One region of the Actinoplanes sp. NBC_00393 genome, then DNA from elsewhere that is predicted to be linked to it. Evidence: riboswitches for the same ligand, from Rfam matches in the RefSeq annotation. Region 1 holds a riboswitch; each other region holds the start of a gene.
The links. A riboswitch is a leader RNA that binds a small molecule or an ion and turns the genes downstream of it on or off. The one in region 1 is predicted to bind S-adenosylmethionine.

Region 1 (10,054 bases):
GCCGAGCCGGTCCGACCAGTGCAGCAGGTGCTCGATCGCCGAGCGCAGCACGTGGTCGCCGAGCGGCACGATCAGCCCGGTCTCCTCGGCTGCGCCGACGAACGTGTGCGGACCGAGGATGGCGCCGTCGGGCGTACGCATCCGCACCAGCGCCTCGGCGCCGATGATCCGGCCGGTGACGGTCGAGACGACCGGCTGGAACCACAGCGGCAGGGTGCGGCGGGGGTCAGCGGCCAGGGCCTGGCGCAGCCGCTGCTCGGCGGCGAGACGCTCCTGCACCGGGATCCGCAGCTCCTCGGTGAAGACCTCGAGGCGGTTGCCGCCGGCGCGCTTGGCCGCGTACATGGCGGTGTCGGCGGCGAGCACGGCCTCGTCCACGGTCGCCGGACCGAACGCGGTGGCCACCCCGACGCTGAGCGAGAGCGGCTGACCGGCCAGCGGCTCGTTCAGGCAGGCGAGGATGCCGTTGCCGACGCGCAGGCCGGTGCCGGCCGGGCCGGGCAACGCGACGATGAACTCGTCACCGCCGAGCCGCGCGATCAGGGCGCCGGTGGGGACGACTTCGGTGAGGCGTACGGCCAGCGCCCGCAGAACATCGTCCCCGCTGGTGTGCCCCGACCCGTCGTTGATCGACTTGAAGCGGTCCACGTCGAGGTAGATGACGCTGACCGGCTCCGCGCTGGCGGCCAGCATCGCGGCCAGGTCGTGCTCGAACGCCTTGCGCGACAGCAGCCCGGTCAGCGCGTCGTGGCGTACCTGATAGCTCAGCTCGGCCTCGTGATCACGGACCGCGGTGACGTCGAGGCAGTTCACGAAGATCATCCGCAGCCGGCCGTGCCGGTCGTGCAGCCCGGTGCTGTGCACCTGCACCCAGATCATCGAGCCGTCGTCGACGCGCCGGTAGCGGTGCGTCACGGTGACCGGGTCGGCGTGCCCGGAGAGCGTGTCGAACAGCTGGGCGGCGGCGTCGTCGACCGGGCGGATCGGCAGATCGGCGACGGAGAAGCCGGCCGGCAGCTCGGCGGGCAGGCGCAGCCATTCCCGGTACGCCGCGTTGGTGCGCACGAACACGCCGTCCGGGCCGATCATCGCCATCGGCACCGGCGTCTCGTCGAAGGCGACGCTGAGCTGGGCCTGGCTCTCGTCCAGGTTCTCCTGGGCGCGGGCCTCCTCGGCCTCGGTCAGCCGCCAGGACACGATCTGGAAGCCGGCTGCGAACAGCACCGCGACGCCGTGCAGCAGCGCCCAGATCAGCGGGTGCGCGAACGCCTTGTCGTGGTCGTAGGTGTGGTCGCTGAACAGGCTGCCGAACACCCCGTGGTGCAGGGTGGTGGCGACCAGGAACGCCCCGAACGGCGCCCAGTCGCGGTAGAGGGCGAGCGCGGCGACCGCGATGAAGAAGGTGAAGTGCGCCTCGGTGAGGCCGTGGCTGAGCGAGACGAAACCGGCGCAGGCCACCGTGAAGCCGAGCGCCACGGCGACCGAGCGCAGCCGCCGCGAGCGCAGCCGGGCGGCCGCTGCGATGGCCGGCAGGACCAGGCCGTCGGTGAGCAGCAGCGTGGGCGCGTGCTCGTCGCCCTGGAACACCCCGAACACGGTCAGCAGGACCATGGCGACGGCGAGCAGCACCGTCAGCAGCCGGTGCCGGCCCGCCCAGTCCTCGTCTCGTAGCCCGCCGCCGGTCGGAAGCCGGTCGCGCAGCCACCCCATCCAGGTCACCACGTAGGCAGCATCGGCGGTCCCGGTGGGCCGGTGCAGGATCCGCCGGGTAGCGGCTCAGGTGCGAAGTGCCGCGGCCAGGCCGGTGAGCAGACGGTCCACGTCGTCGGCGGTGCTGCCGAGGCCGAAGCTGACCCGCAGCAGACCGGTGGCCGTGGCGCACTCGCGGGCTTCGGCGGCGCCTGCCCCGGCGGCGCCTGCCCCGGCGGTGCCTGCCCCGGCGGCGCCTGCTTCGGCGGCGCCTGCTTCGGCGGTGCCGATGAGCCGCCGGACCAGCGGGTGCGCGCAGAACTGGCCGGCCCGCACGCCGATGCCGTGCTCGCGGCCGAGGCGCTGGGCGATGGCGGCCGGGTCGTGGCCGGGCAGGTGCAGCGAGACGATCCCGACCCGCGGCTGATCCGGGCCGAACACGCTGACCTCGACCGCCTCGGGGATCGCGCGCAGCCCGTCGCGCAGCCGGCCGAGCAGGGCCTGTTCGTGTGCGTGCAGGGCGTCGCGGTCGGCGGTGATCAGGGCGGCGCAGACCGCGGCCAGGGCGACGGCGCCGAGCAGGTTGGGGGTGCCGCCCTCGTGCCGGGCCGGGCCGGTGGCCCAGGTCAGGTCGTCAGGGCGGTCGCCCACGACGGCGCTGGCGCCGCCGCCGGCCAGGTAGGGTTCGGCGGCGTCCAGCCAGTCGGTGCGGCCGGCGAGCACGCCCGCGCCGAACGGGGCGTACAGCTTGTGGCCGGAGAAGGCCAGATAATCCGCGCCGAGGTCGGCGAGCGAGACCGGGTGGTGCGGGGCGAGCTGGGCAGCGTCGACTATGACGCGTACGCCGTACGCGTGCGCCACATCGGCCAGGCGCCGAACCGGCCACACCTCGCCGGTCACGTTGCTCGCGCCGGTGACGGTGAACACGGCCGGCCCCGTGATGCCGCGCAGCGCCCGCCCGCGCAGCACCCGGTCCAGGGCGGCGACCGCCTCGTCCGGCGACGCCGGGGTGGGCAGGCGCAGCACGTTCGGCCAGGGCAGCAGGTTGGCGTGGTGCTCGCCGTCGAACTGGATCGTGGTGGTGCCCGGCGGCAGGGCCCGGGCCAGCAGGTTCAGCGCATCCGTGGTGTTCCGGGTGAAGATCACGCTGTGGTCGTCGCCGGCGCCGGCGAACTCGGCCACCACGTCGCGGGCCAGCTCGTAGGCGATCGTGGACGCCTGCGACCGTACCCCGGTGCCCCGGTGAACACTGCCGTAGCGCGGCAGCAGCTCGGCCACCGCATCGGCCGCGGCCTGCGCGCAGGGCGCCGACGCCGCGTAGTCGAGGTGCGCGAAACGCACCGTCTCACCGCTGGGAAGTTCAACCTTGAGATCGTCGCCGACGATGTCGAGAGATGGCATGACCGCGCCTCCACGGGTTCGCCGTTTGCCGATGTCGGGTGACATCGGCCCGGTCCTCACCCGGGGCACCCCGTCGCGAACGGAAGGGTTGCCGGCCAGCGAGCCGGGGCTTCGCGCTGGCACTCATGACCTGCTGGGCACGGTAGCAGACGTGGCTATCGTTGGCGCATGACGATCTTGTTCCGGGACGAGTGGGAGCGGTGGCACGCCGGCCACGAGCAGCGGCGCGCCGCCCCGCACGGCTTCCTCGCCATCACCGGGCTGCACTGGCTCGACGCGACCCCGCAGCGCATCTCCGGCGCGCCCGGCGAGTGGAGCAGCGGCCCGGACGGGGTGACCGTGGCCCTGGGCGACGGCGAGCAGCTGACGCTCGACGGCGCGCCGATCACCGGAACCCACCGCTTCGACCCGATCGAGGAGCGGGGCGACGTCACGGCCGGCTACGGCGACGCGGTGATCGAGATCGCCCGGCGCGGCGGCCTGGATGTCGTCCGTCCCCGGCACCCGTCCAATCCGGTGCTGACCGCCTACACCGGCACCCCCGCCTACCCCGCCGACGAGAAGTGGGTGGTTCCGGCCCGGTTCGTGGCCTACGCGTCGCCCCGCCCGACCCCGGTCGGCTCGGTGGCCGAGGGCATCGAACACGTCTACGAGTCCCCGGGCGTCGTCGAGTTCTCGATCGGCGGCCAGGACCTGTCGCTGATCGCCTTCAACGGCTCCGGCCCCGGTTCGCTGTTCGTCCTGTTCACCGACGAGACGTCCGGCCTGACCACGTACGCCGCCAACCGCAGCCTGTTCATCCCCCGCCCGCCGACGACGGCGCGGTCGTGCTCGACTTCAACCGGGCCACGAACCTGCCGTGCGCCTACACCGAGTTCGCCACGTGCCCGCTGCCGCCGGCCGGCAACCGCCTGCCGGTAGCTATCGAGGCAGGCGAACAGAAGCCGCGCTACTGATCTGGGGCTGCCTGCCGCCGCTCACGACTGCTACCCGGCCCGGGAACCCACCCTGCTGGCGGCTCGCACCACCCGGCCGCCACTCAGACGCGTTTCGCGGACGGTGAAGCATGCCTGAGCGGCGGCTCGCGTTGCCCGGCCGCCGCTCAGGCACGCTTCGCGGGTGACGAGACATGCGTGAGCGGCGGCCCGCACCCCCAGCCGCCGCTCAGGCACGCCTCGCCGGGACGGCAGCGCGGTGAGCGGTGGGGAGTCCGGGGTCGGCTCGGCTTCCCGGCCAGGCATGACCGAGTACGTGCTGGGCTGACCGCGACAACGTCCGCCACCGCCGCTGAGTTCATCGACGCCGACGATTGATTCGGGGAAGATCACCCCGATCGGTCGATATCTTGGGGCTCATGGACGATCTCGATGTTCGATCGCTCAGCCAGGACGTCGATCGTGCGACGTCGGACGCCGGGACCGCGACGGCCTCGCCGGGGAGCCGGTTGGTGCGCCTGATCAGCGTGCAGTCCACCGCTGACCGGCCGGACGAGCTGCATCGGGCGCTCGAGATGGTGCTCGAGCTGGTCGGTCCGGGGTTCGAGGTGCGCCGGTTCGAGTCGCGGGGCAAGCCCAGCGCCCTGGTCGGGCCGAACAACGCCCGGGTCGTCCTCAACGCGCACCTGGACGTGGTGCCGGGCACGCCCGAGCAGTTCACCGCCCGCCGCGACGGGCACCGGCTCTACGGCCGGGGCGCCCACGACATGAAGTGTGCCGCCCTGATACTGGCCACGGTGTTTCGCGAGCTCGCCCCGCAACTGCCCTACCCGATCGCGCTGCAGCTGGTCACCGACGAGGAGGTGGGCGGCTTCGACGGGACCGGGCATCAGGTGGCGCAGGGCATCCGGGCCGGCTTCGTCGTCATCGGGGAGCAGAGCAACCTGCGGATCGTCACCGAGTCCAAGGGGATCCTGCGGGTGCGGCTGACCGCGACCGGGCGGACCGCGCACGCCGCCTACCCCTGGCTGGGGGAGAACGCCCTGGTCGCGGTGGTCGACGCGGTACAACGGCTACTGGAACGCTTCCCGGTGCCGGCCGCCGAGGACTGGGTCACCACGGTGAACGTGGCCAAGATCGAGACCGGCAACGAGGCGGTGAACATGGTGCCCGCCGACGCGTGTGCCTGGCTGGACGTCCGGTTTCCGCCGACGGACACCGATCTCGTCGCCGAGCTGCGCGAGATCGCCGGGCCGGGGGTGGAGCTGCACGTCGACGCGATGGGTGCGCCGCACCACGCCGATCCGGCCGGCGCCGAGGTGCGGGCGTTGCAGCAGGCGGCCGCCGCGGTGGGCTACGACGGGTCGCTGTTGCGTAAGCACGGCGCGGCGGACGGCCGGTTCTACTCGGCGCACGGCATCGACGCGGTGATCTTCGGGCCGGGCGGCGACGGTCAGCACGGTCCGGCCGAGTACGTGGATCTGCGCACGCTGCGCCCGCACCGTGACGCGCTCCGCACCTTCCTGTGGTCGCTAGCGCAGTAGCGCCTCGACGCGGGCGGCGGTGGCCCGCAGGTACGGCCGGCGGTCCGCGTCGACCAGGGCGTTCACCGAGCAGGGGCCGTGGCGCAGCAGCATCTCCGCGTACCGCTGCTCGGTGTCGACCCGCTCGCCGCGCGGGCCGACCGTCTGGTCGGCGTAGGTGAGCGCGTCGGCCATCAGGCTGCGCTCGTCGGCGAAGACGGCGAGCTGGTCGGTGAAGCCGCGGGCGGCGGCCACGAAGCGGGCGCCCGAGTGGTACGCGACCAGGCCGGCGACCCGGGCCGGCCAGCCCTCGCCGGTCAGGTGGACGGCGCCGTCGAGCGGGTGGAAGCCGGTGTGCGCGATCGGTTTCGCGTACCCGATGTCGTGCAGCCAGGCCGCCGCGACCAGCACGTCCGGGTCGAGGCCGAGCCGGTCGGCGAGGCCGGCGGCCCGCTCGGCGACGCCGGCGCTGTGCCGCCACCGGTCGCCGCTGTCACCCAGCAGTGTCTCGGCGAGGTGGCGTGCCGCGTCGGCCCGGGTGGTCAGCAGGGCGGTCATTGCCTGAGGTTAGTCCCGCGCAGGTGAACAACGGCCGAACAAGCCATGGCGGGTGGCTGAATGCGGCGGCCTGGCCGTTCGGGTGATCGTTACCGGCCGATCGGTCCTGTGCAGGGACCGGAACGTTTGCTTCCCTCGATGGGCTTCCCCTATTGCCGACGACAGGTCCGATAAATGAATGCAACGCCCAAGCCCGGGCGTCACCGGCTCAACCCCCGCCGGCTCTTCAGGTATCGGAAGCGACTACTCGGCGCGTTCGTCGTGGCACTCTGCGTCGCCCCGCTCGCCCTGGTGAACGGGAACGCGACCGCTGCCACCGCCCCACTTCCGCCGCAGCCGGGCACCTTCAAGGGGTACGCGTTCGACGCCTGCACCGCGCCGTCCAGCGACGCGATGAAGGGCTGGCTGCAGTCGAAGTACCGCGGGGTCGGCATCTACTTCGGCGGCGTCGCCCGGGGGTGTACGCAGGCCAATCTGACTCCGGCCTGGGTCAAGGAGCAGATCAACCGCGGCTGGAAGCTGCTGCCGATCTACGTGGGCCCGCAGGCCAGCTGCACCGGCGCGTCGGCCAAGACCCGGATCACCAACAGCAAGGCGGGATCGCAGGGCCGGGCCGCCGCGGAGGACGCGGTCACCCAGGCGCTGAAGTTGGGGCTCTCCCGGGGCAGCGTGCTGATCTACGACATGGAGGCGTACGCGACCAACGACGCCGCCTGCGAGGCCGGCGTGCTCGCGTTCATGAGCGCCTGGACGGCCCGGCTGCACGACCACGGTTACTTCTCCGGGTACTACAGCAGCGTCAGCTCCGGCATCGCCGACCAGGTCGCGGTCTACAACAAGGCCGGGTACGTGCGGCCGGACTACGTGGACTTCGCCCGCTGGGACAACGTGGTGACGGTCAACGACAAGGCGATCCCGGCGACGTACTGGGCGCCGCACCGCCGGATGAAGCAGTACGGCGGGCCGCACAAGGAGACCTGGGGCGGCCACACCATCAACATCGACAGCAACTACGTCGACTTCGCCCCGCTGCCCGCCGCCAAGCTCGGCGACTGGACGCGCAACGGCTGGTCGGACGTGGTGGCGCGGACCAAGAGCACCGGCAACCTGTACGCGTACCCCGGCAACGGCACGGTCGTGACCGAGAGCGCGCGTACCCACATCTCCGGCGGCTTCGCCAGCGCGAACGCGCTGATCCGGATGGACCTCAACCGCGACGGCATCCAGGACGTGATCGCCCGGCTGAGCAACGGGGCGATGTACTTCTATCCCGGCCGCAGCACCGGCAAGCTGGGCCCGCGCAAGAAGTTGTACAGCAACATGAAGCACCTGCGGGAGATCACCGCGATCGGTGACTTCAACAAGGACGGCTACCCGGACATGCTGGCCGCGCAGACCAGCAACGGCAACGTCTACCTGTACCCCGGCGCCAAGGGTGTCAAGTTCGGCAAGCGCAAGATGCTGGCCAACGGCGACTGGAACAACCGCAGCGAGTTCACCGGGGTGGGCGACTTCAACCGGGACGGCTTCCAGGACCTGGTGGTCAAGCTGAACAGCAACGGCGGGATCTACCTGTACCCCGGCAAGTCGGGCGGGTTCAAGGCGTCGGTGAAGATCGGCTCGGGCAAGGGGCTGCGGGACTTCACCGGCATCGGGGACTTCGACCGGGACGGCTCGGCCGACATGGTGGGCGTGCAGGCGGCCACCGGCTACCTGATGCTCTACCGGGGCACCGGCAAGGTTCTGCGTACGCCGATCCGGATCTCGACCGGCTACAAGGGGCGTACCCCGCTGTTCTGATCGTCAATGTGATGCCGGGCCGCAGCGAAATGCTGCGGCCCGGTGTCGTTTCAGGAGATCAACGGCGGCGGGCCTGCGCCAGGCCTTCGCGCAGCGCGAAGTAGGCCGGCTTGCGGGTGAAGTCGTCCCACATCACCGTCGCGGCGCCCTCGGCCGGGAAGAAGACCGGCACCCAGGAGTACTTGTCGGTGAAGCCCCAGATGGTGAACGAGTTGCAGTCGTCGACGGCCAGGCAGGCGTCCAGGACGGTCCGGTAGTAGCGGGCCTGGGTGGCCAGCTGCTCGGCGGTCGGCACGCCGCCCTCGGGCAGGTCCATCCGCACGTCGAGCTCGGTGATCGCGGTGTAGAGGCCGAGGTCGTCGAAGCGCTGCAGGACGGCCCCGAGCTGGTCCGGCGCGCCGTAACGCATGCTCAGGTGGGCCTGCGAGGCGAACCCGTGCAGCGGCACCTTCGCGGCGAGCAGTTCCTTGGCGAGCGCCTCGTACGCGTCGACCTTGGTGCCCGGCCAGTCCACCCCGTAGTCGTTGAGGAACAGCTGCGCCCGCGGGTCGGCCTGGTGTGCCCAGCGGAACGCGTCGGCGACGATGCCCGGGCCGAGCTCGCGGATGAAGATGTTCTCCTGCCGGTACTCGCCGTTCTCGTTGAAGATCTCGTTGGCAACGTCCCACTGGTGGATCTGCCCGCGGTAGCGGCCGACCACGGTGTAGATGTGGCTCTTCAGGATCTGCCGCAGCTCGGCCTTGGTGAAGGTGCCCTCGGTGAGCCAGGCCGGGTTCTGGCTGTGCCAGAGCAGCGTGTGCCCGCGCACGGCCTGCCCGTGCTGCCGGGCGAACTTCACGATCGCGTCGGCCGGCCCGAAGTTGTACCGGTAGCGCTCGGGGTGGATGAACTCCCACTTCATCTGGTTCTCCGGGGAGACCGAGCTGAACTCGCGGGCCAGCACCTTGCGGTACTGCTTGTCGTTGGGGAACGGGTCCGGATAGGGCTGGTCGACGTGGTGCCCGCCGCCGGCCACTGCGGAGCCGACCCGCAAGTCTCGGGGTGCGGCCGATCGCAGGGTCTTGCCGTGGTCATGCCCGGCTTGCACTGGTTGGGCGGTGAAACCGAGGAGTGCCGCGGTGGCGAGGACGGCCACGGTGGCAAGGGACGGCTTTCTCAAGGTGACTCCTCCGAGGAAAGCGAAGCGCGTAACTTTCGGTGGTCCCTCGTAAGTTATGCGGAGTCACCATGTGCGTCAATGCATCAGGGCAGCGTGAAGACGAAAGCGGTGCCTCCGCCCGGGTTGTCCGCCACCCGGATCGACCCGCCGTGGCGGTCGACGATGCGCAGGCAGCTGGAGAGCCCGATGCCGTGCCCGGTGGCGGGCGCGTCGTCGAGCCGGGTGAACATGTCGAAGACCCGGCTGCGCTGCTCCGGCGGGATGCCCACACCGTTGTCGGCCACCCGGATCTCGCCGCCGGTCGCGGTCACCGTGACCACGCAGGGCCGGTCGGGATGCCGGTACTTGACCGCGTTGGCGACCAGGTTCTGCAGCAGTTGCCGGATCAGCACCGGGTCGCAGGCGGCCACCGGAAGCGGCTCCGGCACGTCGACCCGGGCCCCCGCCTCCTCGATCGCCCCGCGCAGGTCGGCGAGCACCTGCTCGAGGATGTCGCCGAGGTCGACCGGCACCCGGCGCACCGGGGCGCTGCCCGCCTGCGCGTACCCGAGCAGCGACCGGATCAGGTCGCGCATCCGGGTCACCGCCCGGCTCGCCGCGTCCACCCACCGGCGGGCGTCCTCGTCGACGACGTCCTCCAGCAGCTCCAGGTAGCCGCCGACCGCGCCCAGCGGGGCGACCAGGTCGTGGCTCACCGCGCCGGCGAAGTTGCTCAGGTCGGCGTTGGAGCGGCGCAGCTCCTCGTTCGCGGTGGCGAGCTCGCGCCGGGCCTGCTCGATGGCCCGCTGCTGAGCCCGGTCGCGGGTCACGTCGGTCATCGCCACCACGGCGCCCATCGCCCGGCCGCCCGGACCGGTCAGGGCCCGGCCGCTGGCGGTGACGTGCACCGGATCCCCGGTCCGCCGCTGGATCACCAGCTCAGCGTCGGTGACAGCGCCCTCGCGCAGGGCTCGGAGCAACGGGACCCGCTCGGGGTCCAGCCGGGTCCG
Region 2 (10,054 bases), 3.8 Mb from region 1:
TACCGGTCGAACCTGGAGCAGGCGGCCCGGGACAAGGAGCGGTGCATCGCGGCGCAGGGTACGCCCGAGGCCGCGAACTGGGGCACCGACTGCGAGAACCTCTACACGCCGACCCCGGAGGACTTCAACTACGTCTGGTACCTGCCGCCGAGCTTCGAGTTCCGTGCCGAGTTCCCGGACATGATCTCGGTGTTCGCAGTCGTGCTGGCCGCGGCGGCGTTCCTGATCGGAGCGTCCTTCGTCGGCGCCGAGTGGAACAGCGGCGGCATGATGAACCTGCTGCTCTGGCGGCCGCAACGGCTGCGGGTGCTGGGCACCAAGCTCGCCGTCTTCCTGGGCTGGCTGATCAGCGGCACGCTGCTGCTGGCCGCGGTGTGGACCGGGCTGTTCCGGCTGATCGCCGAGTTCCGGGGCACCACCGACAAGCTGACCTCGGGCGTGTGGCAGTCGCTCGGCCTGATGGGTCTTCGCGGCCTGGCGCTGGTCGTGGTGGGCGGCGCGCTCGGGTTCGCGCTGGCCTCGCTGGGCCGGCACACCGGGATGGCGCTGGGTGCTCTGATCGGCATCGGCGCGGTGCAGATCGGGGTGTACGTGATGGCCCAGTTGGCCAAACTCGCCTACCCGGACGCCTATCTGGTGCCGCTGTGGCTCTTCGCCTGGCTGTACAAGGAGTTCGTCGTGGAGGACTACGCGTCCTGCGATTTCTCCAGCACGGCGGGTTGTGAGTACGCGCAGTTCACGATGACCTGGCAAACGGCCGGCACGGCCATGGCGGCGCTCGTGGTCGTCATCGTGGGCGCTGCGATGTGGACGATGCGTAAGCGCGACATCACCTGAGGTAACGTACGCGGGGATCGTCGGGGGCGCTTATGCTGCTGACGATTCCCCGTCCACCACTTGGGAGTGCCATGCAGCCCGCCGCCGAACCGACCGGAGAGCAGCAGCACATTCCGGTTCCGCGTGCCGCGGAGCCGTCCGAGGCGCTGCCGCCCGCGCCCGAGCCGGAGTCGGCCGGGCTGACCGAGCGGGAGCAGGGCATCCTCGCCTTCGAGGCGAAATGGTGGAAGCATGCCGGCGCCAAGGAGCAGGCGATCCGGGACACCTTCGGGCTCTCCTCCACCCGCTATTACCAGCTCCTCAACGCGCTGCTGGACAACCCGGCCGCGCTCGAGCACGACCCGGTCCTGGTCGGGCGGCTGCGGCGGCTCCGGTCGGCCCGCGCCCGCACCCGGAGGCGCTGATCAGGGCTGGTGCGTCTGGGCGTACGCCTCCAGCCACGCCACCTGGCCGGCGTCGAGCGACGCCCGCACCCGCTTGCGGGCCGTCGCCACATTGCCGGCCGTGACCGTCGAGGCCTCCAGCGAGTCCCGCATCGCGGCCAGCGCGGACTCGCGGACCAGCGCCGCGCAGTCGGCGGCCGAGAAGCCCTCCAGTTCCGCCCCGAGCTTCACCAGGTCGACCGTCTCGTCGAGCGGCACCGCCTTGGCCGACGCCCGCAGGATCGCGGTGCGGGCCTCGGCGTCCGGCGGCGGCACGTAGACCAGCCGTTCCAGCCGGCCCGGGCGCAGCAGGGCCGGATCGATCAGGTCGGGCCGGTTGGTGGCGCCGATCACCACGACGTTGCGCAGGTCCTCGACCCCGTCGAGCTCGGTGAGCAGGGCGGCCACCACCCGGTCGGTGGTGCCGCCGTCGGTGGCCTGCCCGCGGGTGGGCGCCAGCGCGTCCACCTCGTCCAGGAAGACCAGGGTCGGCGCCGCCTCCCGGGCCCGGCGGAACAGCTCGCGGACCGCCCGTTCGCTGTCGCCGACCCACTTGCTGAGCAGCTCCGCGCCCTTCACCGAGAGCACGTTCGCCTTGCCGGTCCCGGCGATGGCCTTCACCAGGTACGTCTTGCCGCAGCCGGGCGGCCCGTAGAGCAGCACCCCGCGCGGCGGCGAGACCCCGAGCCGGGCGAACGTGTCCGGATAGGTCAGCGGCCACAGCACCGACTCGGTGAGCACCTGTTTCACGTCGGCCATGTCGCCCACGTCGTCCAGGGTCACCGCGGCCACTTCCAGGGTGGACTCGGCCATCGACGTCGGGCGTACCACGTCCAGCGCGGCCTCGAAATCCGCCATGGTCACGGTGGGTGACTCCGCGTCCTTCTGCCGCAAGGCGGCACGCACTCCGGCTTCGCGCGCGAGCGCGCCGAGGTCGGCAGCGACAAATCCGGGGGTACGCCCAGCGACATCATCCAGCCGCACGTCCTCCGCCAGCGGCATCCCACGAGTCAGGGCGCCCAGCTGTTCCCGGCGCATCGCGGAGTCCGGCAGCGGCACGGTCAGCTGGACGGCGAGCAGGTCGGGCGCGCGCAGCGACGGGTCGACCGACTCCGGGTGGCTGGTGGTGCAGACCACGGCTGCCCCGTCCGCCACCGTCTCGGCCAGGACCTGCCGGAACACCGTGGAGATCGGGCCCGGCTCGTCCCGTGGGGCCAGTGCCTCCACATCCGAGATCAGCAGGACGGCGGGGCCGTCACCGCGTACATCCTGGGCCAGCTCGCGCAGCCGCGCGGCCGCAGCGTTGTTGGTCAGCGCGGCCAGCTCCGGCGCCCAGATCGGCCGCACCCGCGCGCCCACCGCCGCGCTCACCGCGCGGACCAGCGCGGACTTGCCGGACCCCGAAGGACCGGAGATCAGTACGCCCAGCGACACCTTGGTGCCCAGCCGGGACAGCACCTCCCCGTGGTGGAAGCCGAGATCGAGCAGCTCCTCGAGCTCCTTGGCCTGGGCCCGCAAACCGGGCAGGTCGTCCAGGCTGGGCGGCGGCACCTCGGGGTCGGTGGAGGCGGGCGCTCCGGCCCGGGACGGGCTGGCGGTGGCGGTGCCGCCGGCCGACGCCGGACCGTCTTGCCAGGCGACGACCGTGTCCATGGTGACCAGGGCGGCATCGGCGTCGGTGAGATCCGTCACGGTCAGCAGGGTGCTGGTCCACGCGTACCCCACCCGGTTGGCCAGGCTGCGCCGTGCGGCCTCGACCAGGGATCGGTGCCCAGCCTCCGGCAGCACGTCCTGCGGCAGCAGCGAGACGTCGTCCCCGGCGCTGACCACCTTGCCCAGCAGCGCCAGCCGCAGCATCTCCGGCGAGACCACGGCGACGATCTCCGGCGGTCCGGACAGGGTGACCCGGCGGGCCGCCACGACCGGCACCGGCGTGACCGTGACCTGGCCGCCGTCGCGCATGCCCAGGTTGCCGAGGGTGAGATCGTCGGCGTAGAGCAGGGCCCGGCTGGCGGACGACTCGGCGCGCGCGACGATGCCGGCGGTGGTCCGGGTGCCGGTCAGGCGTACCGGATCGCCCGGGCGCAGCGCCAGGGCTGCCATCACTTCGGGATGTAGGCGTACGATGCCGCGACGTGCATCCAGGGCCGCGGGGCGCAGCGTCACCGTCAGCGTGAGATCATCAGCCACCGCGGATGCCTCCGTTTGATCGTGGGGGCTATGCGGTGTCCACGCTATCCGGCTCTGCCACGCCTTCGGGGAGGCCATTGATGAGGCGCAGTTCTCTCGTTGTGATGACCGCCGTGCTCGCACTCACCGCACTCGCTGGGTGCAGTGACGACGAGGAAAAGGCGGGTAACGAGGCCGCCGCTCCGCCGGCCGCCGCGCCGGTCGTCTCGGACGACGTCGCCGAGACGGCGCCGCCGGGTATCGAACGGCCGGGCGGCATCGACGCCCAGGCGCCGTCGGCCGGAGCGCTCAACCCGTTCACGATCACGGCGGGTGGTTTCGGGCCCTACCAGGTCGATGAGCCGCAGGCCGAGCTGGTCGACGCGGGCAGCGTCAGCGGTCTCAAGGACGCCGCCGGTTGCACCGCCGCCACCGGCAGCGTCATGTTCGGCAAGCCCGACGTGTACTTCGCCCAGGGCAAGCTGGCCGTGTTCGTCACCAAGAGTGAGAACGCGCGGACCGGCACCGGCGTGGGAGTCGGCTCGACCCTCGCTGACGCGCAGGCGAAGTACCCCAGCGGCAAGCTCCTCAGCGGCGCCGGTGGCGCGCAGGCCTGGCAGGTCGTCGACGGCACGAACGCGCTGATCTTCTCGACCAGCGCGGACAAGGTGACCGCGGTGGCCGGTGGCCTGGCCGCCAGCGTGGAGAAGAACTTCACCTCCGGCACGGGCTGCTGACCGGTTCACAGGCATCGCTCAGCCGCGTGCGGCTAGCGTTTGCGCCATGTCTGCCCTGACCGCCGGGTTGCGCCGTGCGCTGCCCCGGCTCACCCGGCGCCGGGCGATCGCTGCCGTGGTGGCGTTGTTCCTGATCGCCGCCGCGGCCGTCTGGGCCGTACGCCCGGAGCGTGACTCGTGGACCGAAGAGGATCTGCTGCTCACGATCCGTTCCGGGCCGGCCGGTGATCAGCCGGTCGAGCTGGACGCCCGCTTCTACCTGCCCCGGGAGCGCTCCGGGAAGGTTCCGGCGGTGCTGCTGGCGCACGGCTTCGGCGGCAGCAAGAACTCGGTCCGCGCGGACGCCGAGTCGCTCGCCGACCGCGGGTACGCGGTGCTGGCCTGGACCGCCCGCGGCTTCGGCCGCAGCGGCGGCGAGATCCACCTGAACAACCCGGACTACGAGGTCAAGGACGCCCAGGGCCTGCTCGACTGGCTGGCCGCCCGGCCCGAGGTGACCACCGACGGATCCGGCGACCCCCGCGTCGCCGTCGTCGGCGGCTCGTACGGCGGCGCGCTCGCCCTGCTGCTGGCCGGCCAGGACCAGCGGGTCGACGCGATCGTCCCGCAGATCACCTGGAACGACCTGGGCACCGCCCTGGTCCCGCAGTCCGCGGCGACCGATGCGGCCGGTGTCTTCAAGAAGAGCTGGGCCGGCTACTTCTTCGGCAACGGCACCGCCTCGCTGTCGGATGCCGCGCTCGGCGCCGGCGCCCCGCCTGCCGAGATGACCGGTGATCCCGCCTGCGGCCGGTTCGCCGAGGACATCTGCAAGGCGTACCTGCAGATGGCCACCACCGGCATCCCGGACGAGAACACCCTCGCCCTGCTGCGCAGATCCAGCCCGGCCACGGTCCTCGACAAGATCAAAGCGCCGACGCTGCTGATCCAGGGCGCCGTCGACACGCTCTTCCCGCTCTCCGAGGCGGACGCCAACGCCAAGGGCATCGCCGCGACCGGCACCCCGGTCCGGGTCGCCTGGTTCACCGGCGGCCACGACGGCGGCGAGGGGCCCACCTCGGACTCGGATCGCCTCAAATACCTCACGGTCCAGTGGCTCGACCACTACCTGAAGGGCGAGGGCGAGGCGCCCGCCGACGATTTCACCTGGTCACGGGTGGCCGGCTTCAGCGCCCTGGACCGAGGTCTGGTCACCAACGGGTACTCCGCTGACGCGTACCCCGGACTGGCCGGCACCGGAAGCACCGAGATCACCCTGCAGGGATCGGCGCAGCCGATCGCCAACCCGCCGAACGGGAACCCGGGCGCCATCTCCTCGATGCCCGGCCTCACCAGCCGGCTCAGTTCGCTGCTCAGCGGCGGTGTCGCGCTCGACGTCGCGGGTCAGCACGCCGTCTTCCAGTCGGCGCCGCTGACCGGCCCGGTCGAGGTCGCCGGCTCGCCGACGGTCCGCCTGCGGGCGGCGTCGCCGACCGGCGAGGCGGTCGTCTTCGTCAAGCTCTACGACGTCGACGCGAACGGCACGGCCACGCTCAGCGCCGGCCTGGTGGCGCCGGTCCGGCTCACCGGCCTGCCGGCCGACATCGCCGACGCCGAACCGGTCACCGTGACGCTTCCGGCGATCGTCCGCCAGATCGAGGCAGGACATTCGGTACGCGTGGCGGTCGCCACCTCTGACCAGGCCTTCCTCACGCCCGCGCAGCCCGCCACGTACACCGTCGCGGTGGAGCCGGCCCTGGTCCTGCCGACGCTGACCGGTACGCCGATCGCCGATCCCGGCAGCATCTGGTGGTACGTCCTGGCCGCCGTCGTCGGTGTGCTCCTGCTCGGCCTCGTCGTGTTGCTGCTGGTCAACCGGGTTCGGCATCGGCGGCGCGACGTCACCGTCACCGAGGAGTACGCGGACACCCCGCTCGTCGTCCGAGGGCTGCGCAAGGCGTACGGGGACGGGTTCGTGGCGGTCCAGGAGATCGGCTTCACCGTCGAGCGGGGGCAGGTCGTCGGCCTGCTCGGGCCCAACGGCGCCGGCAAGACCACCACGCTGCGGGTGCTGATGGGCCTGACCCAGCCGACCGAGGGCGAGATCCACGTCTTCGGGCACCGGCTGGTCCCGGGCGCGCCGATCCTGTCCCGGGTCGGCGCGCTGGTCGAAGGGCCCGGCTTCCTGCCGCACCTCAGCGGCTACCAGAACCTGAAGGCGTACTGGCAGGCCACCGGCCGGCCGTGGGCGGACGCCCGCTTCGACGAGGCTCTGGAGATCGCCGGCCTCGGTGACTCGGTGCACCGCAAGACCCGCAAGTACAGCCACGGCATGCGCCAGCGGCTCGCCATCGCCCAGGCCATGCTCGGGCTGCCGGAACTGCTGGTGCTCGACGAGCCGACGGACGGGCTCGACCCGCCGCAGATCGCCGAGATGCGCCGGGTCCTCCAGCGGTACGCCACCGACGGCCGGGCCGTGCTCGTCTCCAGCCACCTGCTCGCCGAGGTGGAACAGACCTGCACCCACGCCGTGGTGGTCAACAAGGGGCGGATCGTCGCGTCCGGGCCGGTCAGCGAGATCGTCGGGGAGTCGCCGTCGGTGCAGCTCGACGTGTCCGACGTACCGGCCGCCACCCGCGTCCTGGAGGACCTCGGCGTGCGGTCGGTGAAGCCGGAAGGCGCCAGCGGCCTGATCGTCGACATGAACGGGACCGCCCGCTCCGAGCTGGTCGCCTCCCTGGTCGAGGCCGGCATCGGGGTGGACCGGCTGGTGCCGCGCCGCCGCCTGGAGGACGCGTTCCTGTCGCTGGTCGGCGACAACTCCCGAGGAAGTGGGGACCGATGAGCACGCTGGAAGCCGCGGCCGGCTACCGGCCGTCGCGCACCCTGCCGATCTGGGCCGAGGTACGCCGGCAGGCCTCGCGCCGCCGCACCCAACTCGCTCTCGGGTTCATGGTGCTGCTGCCGGTGATCATCCTGCTGGCCTTCGAGTTCGGCGGCGAGAACCGCGGCGACGAGGACGGCGACGGCGGTGGCGCGTTCAGCAGCATCGCCGACCTGGCCACCTCGGGCGGGCTCAACTTCACGCTGTTCTGCCTCGCGGTGTCGGCCGGGTTCCTGCTGGTCGTGGTGGTCGCCCTGTTCTTCGGCGACACCGTGGCCAGCGAGGCCAGCTGGGGGAGCCTGCGCTACCTGCTGGCCATCCCGGTGCCGCGGGCCCGGTTGCTCGGCGTCAAGCTGATCGTCGCCGCCGGGTACTCGCTCTTCGCCCTGCTCCTGCTCGCCGGCACGGGCCTGCTGATCGGCACCGTGCGCTACGGCTGGGGGCCGCTGGGCAGCACCATCGCGGCGGAGATCCCGCCCGCTGAGGGACTGCTGCGGTTGCTGGGCATCCTGGCGTACCTCGCGGTGACCCTGCTGGTCGTGGCCGGCCTGGCGTTCCTGCTGTCGGTGCTGACCGACGCGGCCCTGGGCGCGGTCGGCGGTGCGGTGATGCTCTGGATCCTCTCCAGCATCCTGGACCAGATCACCGCCCTGGGCAGCATCCGCAACATCCTGCCCACCCACTACACGGACGCCTGGCGTGGCATCCTCTCCACCCCGGTCCAGACCGAGGACCTGGCCAAGGGCGCGATCTCAGCGGTCGTCTACGCCGCGCTGCTGTGGTCGCTGGCCTTCTACCGCTTCACCCGCAAGGACGTCACCTCCTGACCGTCCCACCGCCGTCCCCGGCGCCCCGCCGGCGGCCAGCCACCCCCGGGCCGTAGCTCACGCTGGTTACGCCAGCCCGGTTAGACGCCTGGGCTGAGGTGAAGGCAGGGCGGGTGGGGTGGGGTTTGGGGTGAGCGCAACCAGGCACCCAGGTCGCCCGGGGCGGGGAGCGGTTTGGACGCGTAGCGGCCAGCGAGCCGGGCCGGGCCCTCGGCGGGAGCGACGGCCTGTACCCGGCACCCGGATGCGACATTCTGATCTTGAATTGATCTTGGTTGGGGGACAGCCTGCCGGGGAGAGGGAAGTCGCTCACACCTCGGGAACTCGTGATGGCGTTCACGGAATCTCGTCGTAAGGTGTGGGAAACAACTGAATACCTCATCCAGAGGGGCTGAGGGATACGGCCCGTTGACGCCCCGGCAACCACCACGCATGTCTCGATGACGAGGCCGCCGCGTGAGCAGGTGCTAATTCCGTCCCCGTTTCGGCAGGTCGCCGCGGGGAAAGATGAGAGGGAAGGCCTCGATGACGTCTACCGTCAACGCACCCAGCGCTACCACCACCTCGCCCGCTCGTGGCCTCGTCTGTCGTGCCTGCGGCGCGGAGTACCCGCTGGCCGCGCAGCACGCCTGTTACGAGTGTTTCGGCCCGCTCGAGGTCGCCTACGACGAGGCGTCGCTCGCGCGGGTCACCCGGGCCCAGATCGAGGCGGGCCCGCAGAACATCTGGCGTTACGCGGGGCTGCTGCCCGCCGGGCAGGACCCGGCCACCCGGGTGAGCCTCAACCCCGGCCTCACCCCGCTGGTCAGCGCACCGGCCCTGGCCGCCGCGGTCGGCCTGCAGGCCCCGCTGTACGTGAAGGACGACTCGGCCAACCCGACGCACTCGTTCAAGGACCGGGTCGTCTCGGTGGCCCTGACCGCCGCCAAGGAGCTGGGCTTCACCCGGTTCTCCTGCGCCTCCACCGGCAACCTGGCCAACTCGGTGGCCGCCCACGCCGCCCGGGCCGGTGTGCCGAGCATCGTCTTCATCCCGGCCGACCTGGAGCCGGGCAAGATCATCACCACCGCGGTGTACGGCGGGGGCCTGGTCGCCATCGAGGGCTCCTACGACGACGTGAACCGGTTGTGCAGCGAGCTGGTCGAGACCGACGAGTTCGAGGACACCGCGTTCGTCAACGTGAACGTGCGGCCGTTCTACGCCGAGGGCTCCAAGACGCTGGGCTACGAGGTGGCCGAGCAGCTCGGCTGGCGCATCCCGGCCCAGGTGGTCATCCCGATGGCCTCGGGTGAGCTGCTCACCAAGGTGGACAAGGCGTTCACCGAGCTGGTCGAGATCGGACTGGTCGAGGCGCCGGAGGGCGGCTGGACGGTGTTCGGCGCCCAGTCGGCCGGCTGCAACCCGATCGCCACGGCGCTGCACAACGACACCGATGTGATCACCCCGGTGAAGCCGACCGGCATCGCCAAGTCGCTCAACATCGGCGACCCGTCCGCGGGGCCGTACGCGATCGAGGCGGTCAAGCGGACCGGCGGCTGGATGGACTTCGCCGACGACGACGAGATCCGCGAGGGCATCCGGCTGCTCGCCGAGACGACCGGCATCTTCGCCGAGACCGCCGGCGGCACCACGGTCGCCGTGCTCAAGAAGCTCGTGGCGAGTGGCAAGCTCGACCCGGCGAAGGAGACCGTCGTCTACAACACCGGCGAGGGTCTGAAGACTCTCGACGCCGTTGCCGGCCAGGTTGGACCGACACACACGATCAAACCGTCGCTGCGTGGAGCCCGCGAAGCTGGCCTGCTGGGATAGCTCTGTGTAACCGGCTGTCAGCCGGTTGTCGAAGATTCCCTCCTGGAGGGACTTGCGATCCGATCTCCGGATCGGCAGGATGCATGACGCGGGAGGACGCGACGCCGTACGAGGCCCCTCACCTGAGCTTGGCGACAATCTCCGAGGGACCCAACGACCCCAGTGCTGACCCATGCGGAGGCAGTGGTGCGTCCGTCCTCCCGACCAAATTCCTACCGCCGCTTCCAGCGGGCCGCCCACGGCCGCAGCGGCAGGTCCTCGGGATAGCCGCCGTCCTTCAGCCCGGCCCTGCGTTCGAAGAAGTTGCGGACGCCGTAGGACCTGGTCAGGGAGTACGACCAGCCGCAGGCCAGCCAGTAGGCAGGCCAGAAGAGCGGTCCGAGTACGGCG
Region 3 (10,054 bases), 2.0 Mb from region 1:
CCTGACCGTCGCCAACACCCCGGAGGACCGCCGCGACTACGTCTACAAGGGCCTGATGCGCTGGGGCTTCAGCATGGTCGTCATCATCCCCGTCGTCACCTGGCTGATCTTCGTAGTCCCCGGCTGGCTCTGACCGCACCACCCGAAACAGCGCTGAGCGTCAGCCAAGGCAGTCGGGCTGACGCTCACGGCTGTCTGCGCGGCCGGGAAACGACGCTGAGCGTCAGCTGAGGTAGTCGGGCTGACGCTCACGGCTGTTTGCGCGGCCGGGAGACAACACTGGGCGCCAGCCGGGGCGATGGGCTGGCGAGCCGCCGGCCGGGAGCGGAGCGAGGTGCTCGGCCGGCGGTGTGCGGTCAGCCCACCGGGAGGCCGTAGGGCATTCCGGTTACCGGGGCGGCGTCGGTGGCCAGCGCTGAGGCGATTGCGGCGGCTGCCGGTGGGTAGGCCAGCTCGCCCAGGCCGCCGATCGGGGCCGCGGATCGGACCAGCACCACGTCGATCTCCGGGCAGTCGCCGATCCGGGCCCAGGCGTAGTCGCGGAACGAGGACTGGACCACCGCGCCGTCACGGACTGTGATCTGGGCGCCGAGCACGGTGGAGAGGGCGTCGACGACGGCGCCTTCCACCTGGGCGATCACGCCGGACGGGTGGACCGGGATGCCGACGTCGACCGCCGCGGTGACCTTGCGGACCCGGCGGGTGGCGGGGTCGGCGGTCACCAGCACCGCGATCGCCGAGCCGTAGTCCAGGTGGCAGGCCACTCCGTCCGCCTTTCCGGCCCGCTCGGCGGCCGCGGAGAGGACGCCGTGCAGGCGCGAATCGGCCGGTAGCAGGCGGTGCCGGAACTCCACCGGGTCGTGGCCGCCGCGCCGGGCGAGTTCGCTGAGGAAGCACTCCTCGGCGTACCCGAACTGGCCCGCATAGACCGCCCGCCAGAATCCGGTCCGCAGCGGGGCCGGCCGTAGTGTGACCGTCACTTCGCCGGGTACGGCGTACGGAAAGTGATCTCCGCTGGCTTTGACCAGGGCTGGATTGCTGAACGGCGGGACGACGGTCAGCGGCCACGTCACCACCTGGTGCAGGCGCCCGGTGGGCAGGCCGGACGCGTCCAGGGTCGCGCTGAGCCGGTGCACCGACATCGGCCGGTACGAGTCGTGCCGCGTGTCGTCGTCCCGGGTCCAGCGCACGCTCACCGGTTGGCCCACGGCCCGCGAGCAGGCCAGCGCCTCCAGCACCGCGTCGGACTCGATGCGCCGCCCGAACCCGCCGCCGGCCAGCGTGGGCGTGACCTGGATCTGCGCCTCCGGCAGGGCGAGCACCCGGGCCAGCTGGGTACGCAGTCCGCCCGGGTCCTGCAGGGGCGCCCAGACCCGTACCCCGTCGGCCGTGACGTGCCCGGTCGCGTTCATCGGCTCCATCGGCGCGTGCGCCAGCAGCGGCAGCCGGAACACTCGTTCCGTATCGAAGTCTCCGGTGACCGGGGGCAACGCCGCCTTCAGATCGGCCAGCCAGGCGCGGCTGTCCGCGGCCGGACTGCCACCGGTCCAGGTGACGCGCAGCGCCTCCCGGCCACGCAGCGCCGTCGCGGTGTTCCGCGCGATCACCGCGACCCCGCCCTGCCCGGCGGCCGGCGCGGCGAGGGGCACCACGGCGAGCACACCGGGCAGGGCCAGCGCGGCAGAATCGTCCACCGAGGTCGCCTGGGCGCCGATCCAGGGCGGCCGGGCCACCACCGCGACCAGGCTTCCGGCCGGTGCGGACTCGGCGCCGTACCGGGCCTGCCCGGTGACGATGTCGCGGGCATCGGACCGCCCGGTCCGTGTCTTGCCGATCAGCCGCCACTGCTCCGGCGGCGTCAACGTGACCGGCACGGTGGCCGGGTCGATGGCAGCCGCCTCCCGGACCAGGGCCCGGTAGGGGAGCGAACCGTGCCGCAGGTGCTCGACCCGCCCGCGCCGGGCGGTGCACTCCGCGGCCGGGACCTGCCAGCGCGCGGCCCCGGCGGCGATCAGCAGGCATCGGGCGGTCGCCGAGGCGGTCCGCAGCGGGCCGGCGAGCTGCCGGCTCGAGGTGGAGTTCTGCACGCCCTGCGGCCCGTACCTCGCCGTGTCGCCCGGCGCCTGCTCCAGCGCGACGTCGCTGACCTCCACAGCGAGTTCCTCGGCAACCAGGACCGCGGCCATCGTCCGTACCCCCTGGCCGGTGTCCGGTTTCGGAACCGTGACCACCACGCGCCCCCGATGATCGACCCGCACGAACACGGTCGGCGCCAGTTCGCTTTTCACATCCGGGATGGGCACCGCCACGACCAGAGCCGCCCCGAGCAACGTCCGCCGGGTGATCATCGCTGCCCCCGGGCGATCTCGGCGGCCCGGCGCACGGCCGCCCGGATCCGCGGGTACGTCCCGCAGCGGCACACGTTGTCCTGCAGCGCCGCGTCGATCTGCGCGTCGTCCGGGTCCGGAACCTCGGCGAGCAGCGCCACCACCGTCATGATCTGCCCGGCCTGGCAGTAGCCGCACTGCGCCACGTCGAGCTCCAGCCAGGCCCGCTGCACCGCGTGTTCCCGCAGCCCTTCGATCGTGGTGATCCGCTCGCCGGTGGACTCGGCCACCGTCCGGACGCAGGGCCGCCCGGCCGCGCCGTCGAACAGCGAGACGCAGGACCCGCACGCTCCGACGCCGCACCCGTACTTCGGCCCGGTCAGCCCGAGCTCCTCCCGCAGCGCCCACAGCAGCGGGGTGTCGCCCGGCACGTCCACCACCCGGCGTTTGCCGTTGACCTGCAACCGGTATCGGCCCAATTTCCCCGCCTCCATCGACGTGCGCCCATTGTTCCGTCCGCTGACCATGGACAATACTGCTAGGCGTGGTAAAGGAAACAGCGTTTCGCAGCGACCGGGCGCTGCTCTGGGGCGTACCCGGTGTGGCTCTGCTGACCGGTCTGGTCTGGCTGCTCGGCCAGACCCTGGAGGTCAGCTTCCGCCCCGACCAGGGCGCCAGCTGGTACTACTGGCAGCTCCCCGAACCCACCGCGTGGACCCGGCTGTCCGCCTGGCTCGGCTACGCCGCCCACCAGATCGTCTCGTGGGGCCTGATCTGGTACGCCCAGACCCACACCCGCCGCTGGACCGCCGGGCTCAAGCCGATCAACGTGGTGGCCCTGGCCGCGAGCCTCGGCTTCGTCGCCCTGCACGCTTTGCAGACCAAGGTCTTCTACGACGGCCTGGCCCAGGACGTGTCGATCTTCAGCTCGCAGGGCTCAGTCGTCCTGCTACTGGTCGTCGTCCTGCTGATGGAGAACCGCCGGCGCGGCCTGGTGGCCGGCAAACGCGCCCCCATCCCGGCCACCGTGCTGGATTTCGCCCGCCGCTACCACGGTTACCTGTTCAGTTGGGCGGTCATCTACACGTTCTGGTACCACCCGATGGAAGGCACCAGCGGCCACCTCATCGGCTTCTTCTACGTGTTCCTGCTGCTGTTGCAGAGCAGCCTGATGTTCACCACCGCCCACACCAACCGCTGGTGGACGCTCAGCCTCGAACTGCTCGTAGCCGTACACGGCACCCTCGTCGCCTTCATGAACTCCGGCCCCGGCGGCGCCTGGCCCAAGTTCCTCTTCGGCTTCCTGGCCGTCTTCGTGATCACGCAGATGCACGGTCTGGGCCTGTCCGCCCGCACCCGCTGGCTCTTCCTGGCCACCTACCTTGCCGCGCTCATCACGGTCTACTCCGGCCGCAACCTGGCCGCCATCCACGAGGTCCTGCGCGTTCCGATGGCCGAATACCTGCTGCTGGCCGTACTTGTCCTGCTTCTCTGGCCGATAGCGCTGGCCACCCACCACTTCAGCCGCCGCCGGCGCCCCAGCGCCGACGATCCGGCACCCTTGCAGCACACCAGCTGAGCATTTCCCGGTACGCCTACCCGTCTTGCCTCGACCGCGTGCCACTCCAGCCCCCAGCGCGCCCACCTGTGGGGCCGGTCGAAGCGGGTCTCACCGTCGCCTGTCTTGTGCGAAGGTCCGCGACCGGCCGGCCGCTGCCCGCTGGCGGGGCCTGCGCGCGATCCAGCGGGACCCGCGTGGCTTGACGTGGCCACGTCACTGGCGAAGGTCTCGGCTGCCCGGGCCCGCGTCGACCGTGACGAACGGTTGCCCGTTGTTGTCGATGCGGTGCACGACCTGGCGGTCCCGGAACGCGATGTGCAGGTCGAGCCGCCAGGTGTAGTCGTTGTCGGCGCCGATCGCGCGGACCCGGATCTGCTCGGAAGCGCCCGGCGCCAGTTCCCGCTCCAGCGGTTCGGTGGTGAACGCGTCTGCTGTGGACGTCGCCCACAACGCCTCGTTCTCGTTGAGGTTGACGTGCAGGAAGGCGGCGGGCGTCCGCTCATCGTCGCGGCATCCGAAGACGTCGACGGCCTGCGGTGGCGTCCGGTCCGCGACCACGTCGGCGCCGGCCAGCAGCAGCGGCTCGGTGTGGGCGCCGATGGTCACCACGAACTCGGTGATCTGATAGTCACGGCCACCGTTCTGCTGCGCCCACGGCGCGGTGCCGCAGCCGTCCGGCGTGTCGTCGACCGTGCCGGCCGGGAAGGCCCACAGCCGGTTCCCGGAACTGCTGTCGGGCTCCACCGCGATGGTGAACCCGACGGGCAACTGCTCCTCCGCCCGGAAGTACCGGAAGTAGACGAAGGTCCCCGCCGCCGCCACCAACACCAGCGCGGCAGCGGCCGCGACCCAGGCCGTGCGTACCCGATTCCAGGCCACGGCTCACCCCCCGTCCCCGCGCCATTGTGGACAGCCCGTACCCCGACCGGCAAGGCGATCGTGCTAGTTTCGCCTCCAAGGTCATGAGTGTCAGCGCCAAGCCCCGGCTCGCTGGCCGGCAACCCTCCTGCGTGGGTGGGGTGCCCCGGGTGATGACCGGGTCCGCCGCATCCCGCGCCGGGCAAGCCGCGAACGGAGGCCGTCGTGTCCTTTCCCGCTACCCTGACCGCGCCCGTCCTGCAGGGCCGCCGCGTCCGTCTGGAGCCGCTCGACCGCCGGCACGCCGCCGACCTGGCCGCGGCTGCTGAGGAGGACCGCGGCTCGTACCGGTTCACCTGGGTGCCGTCGGCCGCCGAGGTGGACGCCTACATCGACGCGCAGCTGGCCAGGGCGGCAGCCGGGAAGCTGCGGCCGTACGCGCAGATCGACACCGGCACCGGCCGGGCTGTCGGCGCCACCGCGTACTGGGATCCGCGTCCCTGGCCGGACGGGACCGGCCTGTGCGCGGTCGAGGTCGGCTTCACCTGGCTGGCCGCGTCGGCGCAGAGCACCGGGCTGAACACCGAGGCGAAACTGCTGCTGTTCGGGCACGCGTTCGAACAGTGGCGGGTGGCCCGGCTCGACCTGAAGACCGACGCCCGCAACCGCCGGTCCCGGGTCGCGATCGAGAAGGTCGGCGCCCGCTTCGAGGGGGTGCTGCGTTCCTGGTCCCGCTCGTGGGCACCGGGTGAGGACGGCCTCCTGCGCGACTCCGCGATCTTCTCCATCACGGCGTCGGAGTGGCCGGCCTGCCGCGCCCGGCTGGAAGCACGCATTGACGTGGTGTGATGCGATCGGGTCATGCCGGCCCGCGGGGAGCAGCTCTACGAGTGCGGGCTGCTCACCGGGCCGGCCGCGATCGCCGAGGCGAAACGCCTGCAGGGCCAGGCCTTCGTGCGGCACGGGCACCTACCGCCGCAGGCGCTGACCGCGCAGGGCTGGCTGCCGTGGCACGACCGGATCGATGCGGGCCGGGTGCGGTGGTTCGGCGCCTACAGCGCCGCCGGCGACCTGGCCGCCGTGGCCCGGAAGATCAGCAGCGATGGTACGGGCGCCGGCTACCCGGCGTGGGGCGAGGTCAGCGGCTTCACCGAGCGCATCCGGGCGGCCGGCCGCGACTGGCACGGGACCGCGGACTTCCTCGACGGTCGGAGCTGAGGATGACCACGCTGTTGTGGGACGTCTACGCCCGCTGTTACGACGTGATAGAACGACTTCAGCCGTACCGGAAAATGGTCGGTGAATTGATGGCCGAGGTCCCGGAAGGGCCGCGCCGTGTCCTGGACGCCGGTTGCGGGACCGGCAATCTGACGCGCGCGGTGCGGGCCAGGAATCCCGGCGAGATCGTGGCGGTCGACCTGTCGCCGGTGATGCTGGACCGCGCTCGCCGAAAGAAGCCCCGGGTCACTCACGTGCGCGCCGACCTGAACGGCGATCTGGCGGAGTTACGCGGCCGATTCGATGTGATTCTGTGCGGCAACGTTCTCTATGCGCTGCCTGATCCCGCGAAGACGGTTGCCGTTCTGAAGGGCCGATTGATGCCCGGCGGCCGGCTGATCGTGACGACGCCGCGGGCCGGCGCCGGCGTGAAAGCCATTCTCGGCGAGCATGTACGGGAGCGCGGAATCGTCTCGCTGTGGCGCATCATCCTGCCGCTGCTGTTCGTCGGTGTGATCAACGCTCGACTGCTGGGCAGCGATGCCCACCACTTCTTCACTCGCTCGCAACTCAGCGAGCTGCTGGGTACCGAAGACATTCGTACTACCTACAGCGACCAGGCCTGGCTGGCGGTCTACCGCGCCATCTGAAGCGTTTTCGCTGTTCAACGCCTACTACTGCATGTCTCCGGGTACCCTGGCTCGGCAACTACCTTGACAGTCATAGTAGTGCGACCTACCTTGTACTTCGGGAGGTGCGGAGAGATGAGCACGAGCAAGATCACCTCAGATCTGCTGCGTGGCAACACCGACACGATGATCTTGCGGTTGCTGTCCGAGGCGGACCGCTACGGCTACGAGATCGTCAAGTTGATCGCCGAGCGCTCGCAGGGTGAATACGAGTTGAAGGAAGCCACGATGTATTCCAGCGTCCGGCGCCTGGAGGCCGACGGCGACATCACGTGGTATTGGGGCGACGAGTCGCAGGGCGGCCGCCGCAAGTATTTCCGGATCACCGACAAGGGCCGGGACACCTACGCCCGGAACAAAACCAATTGGGAGTACGCGAAGCGCGTGCTCGACACCTTGATGTGAGGGAGGCGAATCGATGAGCGACAGGCTGAACGAGTACGTGGACGGCGTTTTCGCCCCCTACGAGGGTGCGAAGAGCATCGACGAATTGAAGGCGGATCTGCTGGCCGATCTGCAGGAGCGGTTCCGGGACCTGAAGGCCGAGGGCAAGGACGACGCGACCGCTTTCGAGATGACCGTCGACAGCATCGGCGACATCGAGCAGACCGTGCGGGAGGTGTCGAGTCTGTCCCGCTCGCTGGAGCGGCAGATGGTGACCCGGTTCGACGCGAGCGACCTGAAGGAGAGCGATTTCGCCGGCGTCGTGGCCCGCGACGGGCGGTTCGAGGCGAGCGCGCTGCGCGGCTCGGACTTCTCGGGTGCTGACCTGACCGGCAGTTCGTTCCGGGCCAGCGATGTGGCGGACGCCAACTTCGACGGCGCCAACCTGACCGACGCGAACCTGACGGCTATCGAGCTGGCCCGGGCCAGTTTCCGCCGGACCGTCATGGTGCGCACCGATCTGAGCACGTCGGGGCTGGCCGACGTCCGGTTCGTCGACGTGGTGCTGACCGACGTCAAGTTGAGCAAGACGGACCTGCGGCGGGTCACGTTCGAGGGGTGCACCTTCACCGGTGTCGACTTCTCCTACTCCGACCTGCGCGGGCTGAACCTGGACGGGGCGGCCTTCACCAGCGTGAAGTTCGAGTTCGCAGCGGTCGGCAACGTCTCGTTCCGCGGCGCGACCTTCCGCGACGTGTCGTTCCGGGCCTGGAGCCGGAAGTTCCGGAACGCCATCCGCACCGTGAATTTCGACGGGGCGCGGATGGACAAGCTGACCTACGCCGGGCTCAAGGGCCTCGGCGCCAACCTGTCCAACGTGACTGTCTCCTAGGGGAGCGGAATGCAGACGATGGAATCGGCGATCCGGGTTTCCGGAGTGCACAAGTCCTACGGCAAGCTGCCGGTCCTCAAAGGTGTGAATCTCGAGGTCAAGCAGGGCAGCATCTTCGCGTTGCTCGGTTCCAACGGGGCGGGAAAGACCACGCTCGTGCGGATCCTCGCGACCCTGCTGAGACCGGATGAGGGCACGGCCACGATCAACGGGTTCGACGTCGTGTCCCAGCCCCGGCAGGTCCGCGGATCGATCAGCCTGACCGGGCAGTTCGCGGCGGTCGACGAGATCCTCACCGGCCGCGAGAACCTCATCATGATCGCGAAGTTGCGGCAGATCAAAGACTCCGGCCACATCGCCGACGACCTCCTCGCACGGTTCAGTCTCACCGACGCCGGTGGCCGGCCGGTCGGCACCTACTCCGGTGGTATGCGCCGGCGCCTCGACATCGCGATGAGCCTGATCGGCGAGCCGCCGGTGATCTTCCTGGACGAGCCGACCACCGGCCTCGACCCGGAGGCCCGGATCGAGGTCTGGCAGGTCATCCAGGGCCTCGCCGACAACGGCACCACCGTCCTGCTCACCACGCAGTACCTGGAGGAGGCCGAGAAACTGGCCGACCGGATCGCGATCCTGCACCAGGGCACCATCATCGTCTCCGGCACCCTCGCCGAGCTGCGCGAGCTGCTGCCGCCCGCGAAGGTCGAATACGTGGAACGGCAACCCTCCCTGGAGGAGATCTTCCTGGCCACCGTCGGCAGCAACCAGAAAGGCCAGTGATGAGCACCCTGACCCTGAGCAACACCGGCGTGATGCTGGGCCGGTCGATGAAGCACATCACCCGCAGCCTGGACACCATCATCACCGTCACGATCATGCCGATCGCGTTCATGCTGCTGTTCCGCTACGTCTTCGGCGGCGCGATCCAGACCGGCGCCGACAATTACACGAACTATCTGATGCCCGGCATTCTTCTGATCGCGATCGCCAGCGGCGTCTCGTACACGGGATATCGCCTGTTCAACGATCTGCAGGGCGGGATCTTCGAGCGGTTCAACTCGATGCCGATCGCCCGGTCGTCGGTGCTGTGGGGTCACGTGCTGACCTCGCTGGTGTCCAACTCGATCTCCGCGATCGTCATCATCGGCGTCGGGCTCCTCGCGGGTTTCCGCACTTCGGCCGGTGTGCCGGCCTGGCTCGCGGTGGCCGGCCTGCTGCTGTTGTTCACCCTGGCGCTGACCTGGATCGCGGTCATCGCCGGACTGTCCGCGTCCTCTCCCGACGGCGCTTCCGCATTCTCCTACCCGATCATCTTCCTGCCCTTCATCAGCTCCGCATTCGTCCCCACCGACACCATGCCGGCGCCGGTGGAAGCGTTCGCCGAGAACCAGCCGGTCACCTCGATCGTCAATTCGATCCGAGCTCTACTCGAACAGCAACCGGTCGGCAACGACATCTGGATCGCGATCGCCTGGTGCGTCGGCATCACCGTCGTCGCGTACGGATTCGCCATGGCCGCCTACCGGCGGAAGATCGCCTGATCCCCGGTTGCGAAACGGGTTGATTTCCCTGGATTCCTTCACCTCGCACGGCACGCCACCGATTCGGTTCCCCGGCGTCCGTGCGATGGGGGAGGAGCCGGCACTGTGCTTGGCAACGGGAAATCGAAGACGAAGAAGCAATGGCTGGGCCTGACCGGTCCGGCACTGATCCTGGCGGTCACCGTCGGTGCGGTGCCGGCCCAGGCTGACGTCACGGCGAATGCGGCGGCGTCCGCCGGAACGACCTGGTCGCAGACCATTCGCCGCAAGCTCAACCTGGAGACGCAGGCCGTCCAGCTCACCGCGCAGCTGCCCGCTCTCAAGGCCGCGGTGACCACCCGCAACGCCGAGGTCACCAAGGCCCGCCGGGGTCAGACTGCCGCGGAGACGACGGTGACCGGCGCGGCCGCCGCCGATCTGGCTGCCCGCACCAAGCGGATGGCGGCGAAGAAGGCGGTCGAGACGGCGAAGAAGGCGGTCAGCGCCGCCAAGAAGAAGAAGCCGTACAGCAAGAGCCGGGTCACCAAGGCCCGCAAGGCGCTGACCACGGCTGAGGCCACGTTCAAGGCCCGGCACGCCGCTGC

Region 2: linked by a shared signal. The riboswitch ahead of thrC (threonine synthase) and the one ahead of OHA21_RS01205 (aminotransferase class V-fold PLP-dependent enzyme) in region 1 are both predicted to bind S-adenosylmethionine.
Region 3: linked by a shared signal. The riboswitch ahead of OHA21_RS10150 (GNAT family N-acetyltransferase) and the one ahead of OHA21_RS01205 (aminotransferase class V-fold PLP-dependent enzyme) in region 1 are both predicted to bind S-adenosylmethionine.

Annotation. Positions count from the first base shown of each region.
Region 1 covers NZ_CP107942.1:270,913-280,966, reverse strand. Annotated here, with positions in the region: gene OHA21_RS01210 (putative bifunctional diguanylate cyclase/phosphodiesterase) at 1-1,722, opposite strand, end outside; gene OHA21_RS01205 (aminotransferase class V-fold PLP-dependent enzyme) at 1,777-3,090, opposite strand; SAM riboswitch class IV at 3,107-3,221, opposite strand; partial or broken gene OHA21_RS01200 (DUF1684 domain-containing protein) at 3,259-4,046, shown strand; gene OHA21_RS01190 (M20 family metallopeptidase) at 4,445-5,569, shown strand; gene OHA21_RS01185 (HD domain-containing protein) at 5,558-6,106, opposite strand; gene OHA21_RS01180 (glycoside hydrolase domain-containing protein) at 6,281-7,906, shown strand; gene OHA21_RS01175 (endo-1,4-beta-xylanase) at 7,965-9,065, opposite strand; gene OHA21_RS01170 (sensor histidine kinase) at 9,149-10,054, opposite strand, start outside.
Region 2 covers NZ_CP107942.1:7,857,535-7,867,588, reverse strand. Annotated here, with positions in the region: gene OHA21_RS36420 (ABC transporter permease subunit) at 1-837, shown strand, start outside; gene OHA21_RS36415 (DUF3263 domain-containing protein) at 909-1,241, shown strand; gene OHA21_RS36410 (AAA family ATPase) at 1,242-3,449, opposite strand; gene OHA21_RS36405 (hypothetical protein) at 3,554-4,165, shown strand; gene OHA21_RS36400 (alpha/beta fold hydrolase) at 4,212-6,989, shown strand; gene OHA21_RS36395 (ABC transporter permease) at 6,986-7,855, shown strand; SAM riboswitch class I at 8,231-8,369, shown strand; gene thrC (threonine synthase) at 8,381-9,664, shown strand; gene OHA21_RS36385 (hypothetical protein) at 9,877-10,054, opposite strand, start outside.
Region 3 covers NZ_CP107942.1:2,222,880-2,232,933, forward strand. Annotated here, with positions in the region: gene OHA21_RS10125 (SLC13 family permease) at 1-133, shown strand, start outside; gene OHA21_RS10130 (xanthine dehydrogenase family protein molybdopterin-binding subunit) at 357-2,348, opposite strand; gene OHA21_RS10135 ((2Fe-2S)-binding protein) at 2,345-2,854, opposite strand; gene OHA21_RS10140 (hypothetical protein) at 2,872-3,906, shown strand; gene OHA21_RS10145 (hypothetical protein) at 4,102-4,767, opposite strand; SAM riboswitch class IV at 4,847-4,961, shown strand; gene OHA21_RS10150 (GNAT family N-acetyltransferase) at 4,972-5,595, shown strand; gene OHA21_RS10155 (hypothetical protein) at 5,608-5,964, shown strand; gene OHA21_RS10160 (class I SAM-dependent methyltransferase) at 5,967-6,614, shown strand; gene OHA21_RS10165 (PadR family transcriptional regulator) at 6,729-7,058, shown strand; gene OHA21_RS10170 (pentapeptide repeat-containing protein) at 7,072-7,929, shown strand; gene OHA21_RS10175 (ABC transporter ATP-binding protein) at 7,939-8,709, shown strand; gene OHA21_RS10180 (ABC transporter permease) at 8,709-9,470, shown strand; gene OHA21_RS10185 (M15 family metallopeptidase) at 9,576-10,054, shown strand, end outside.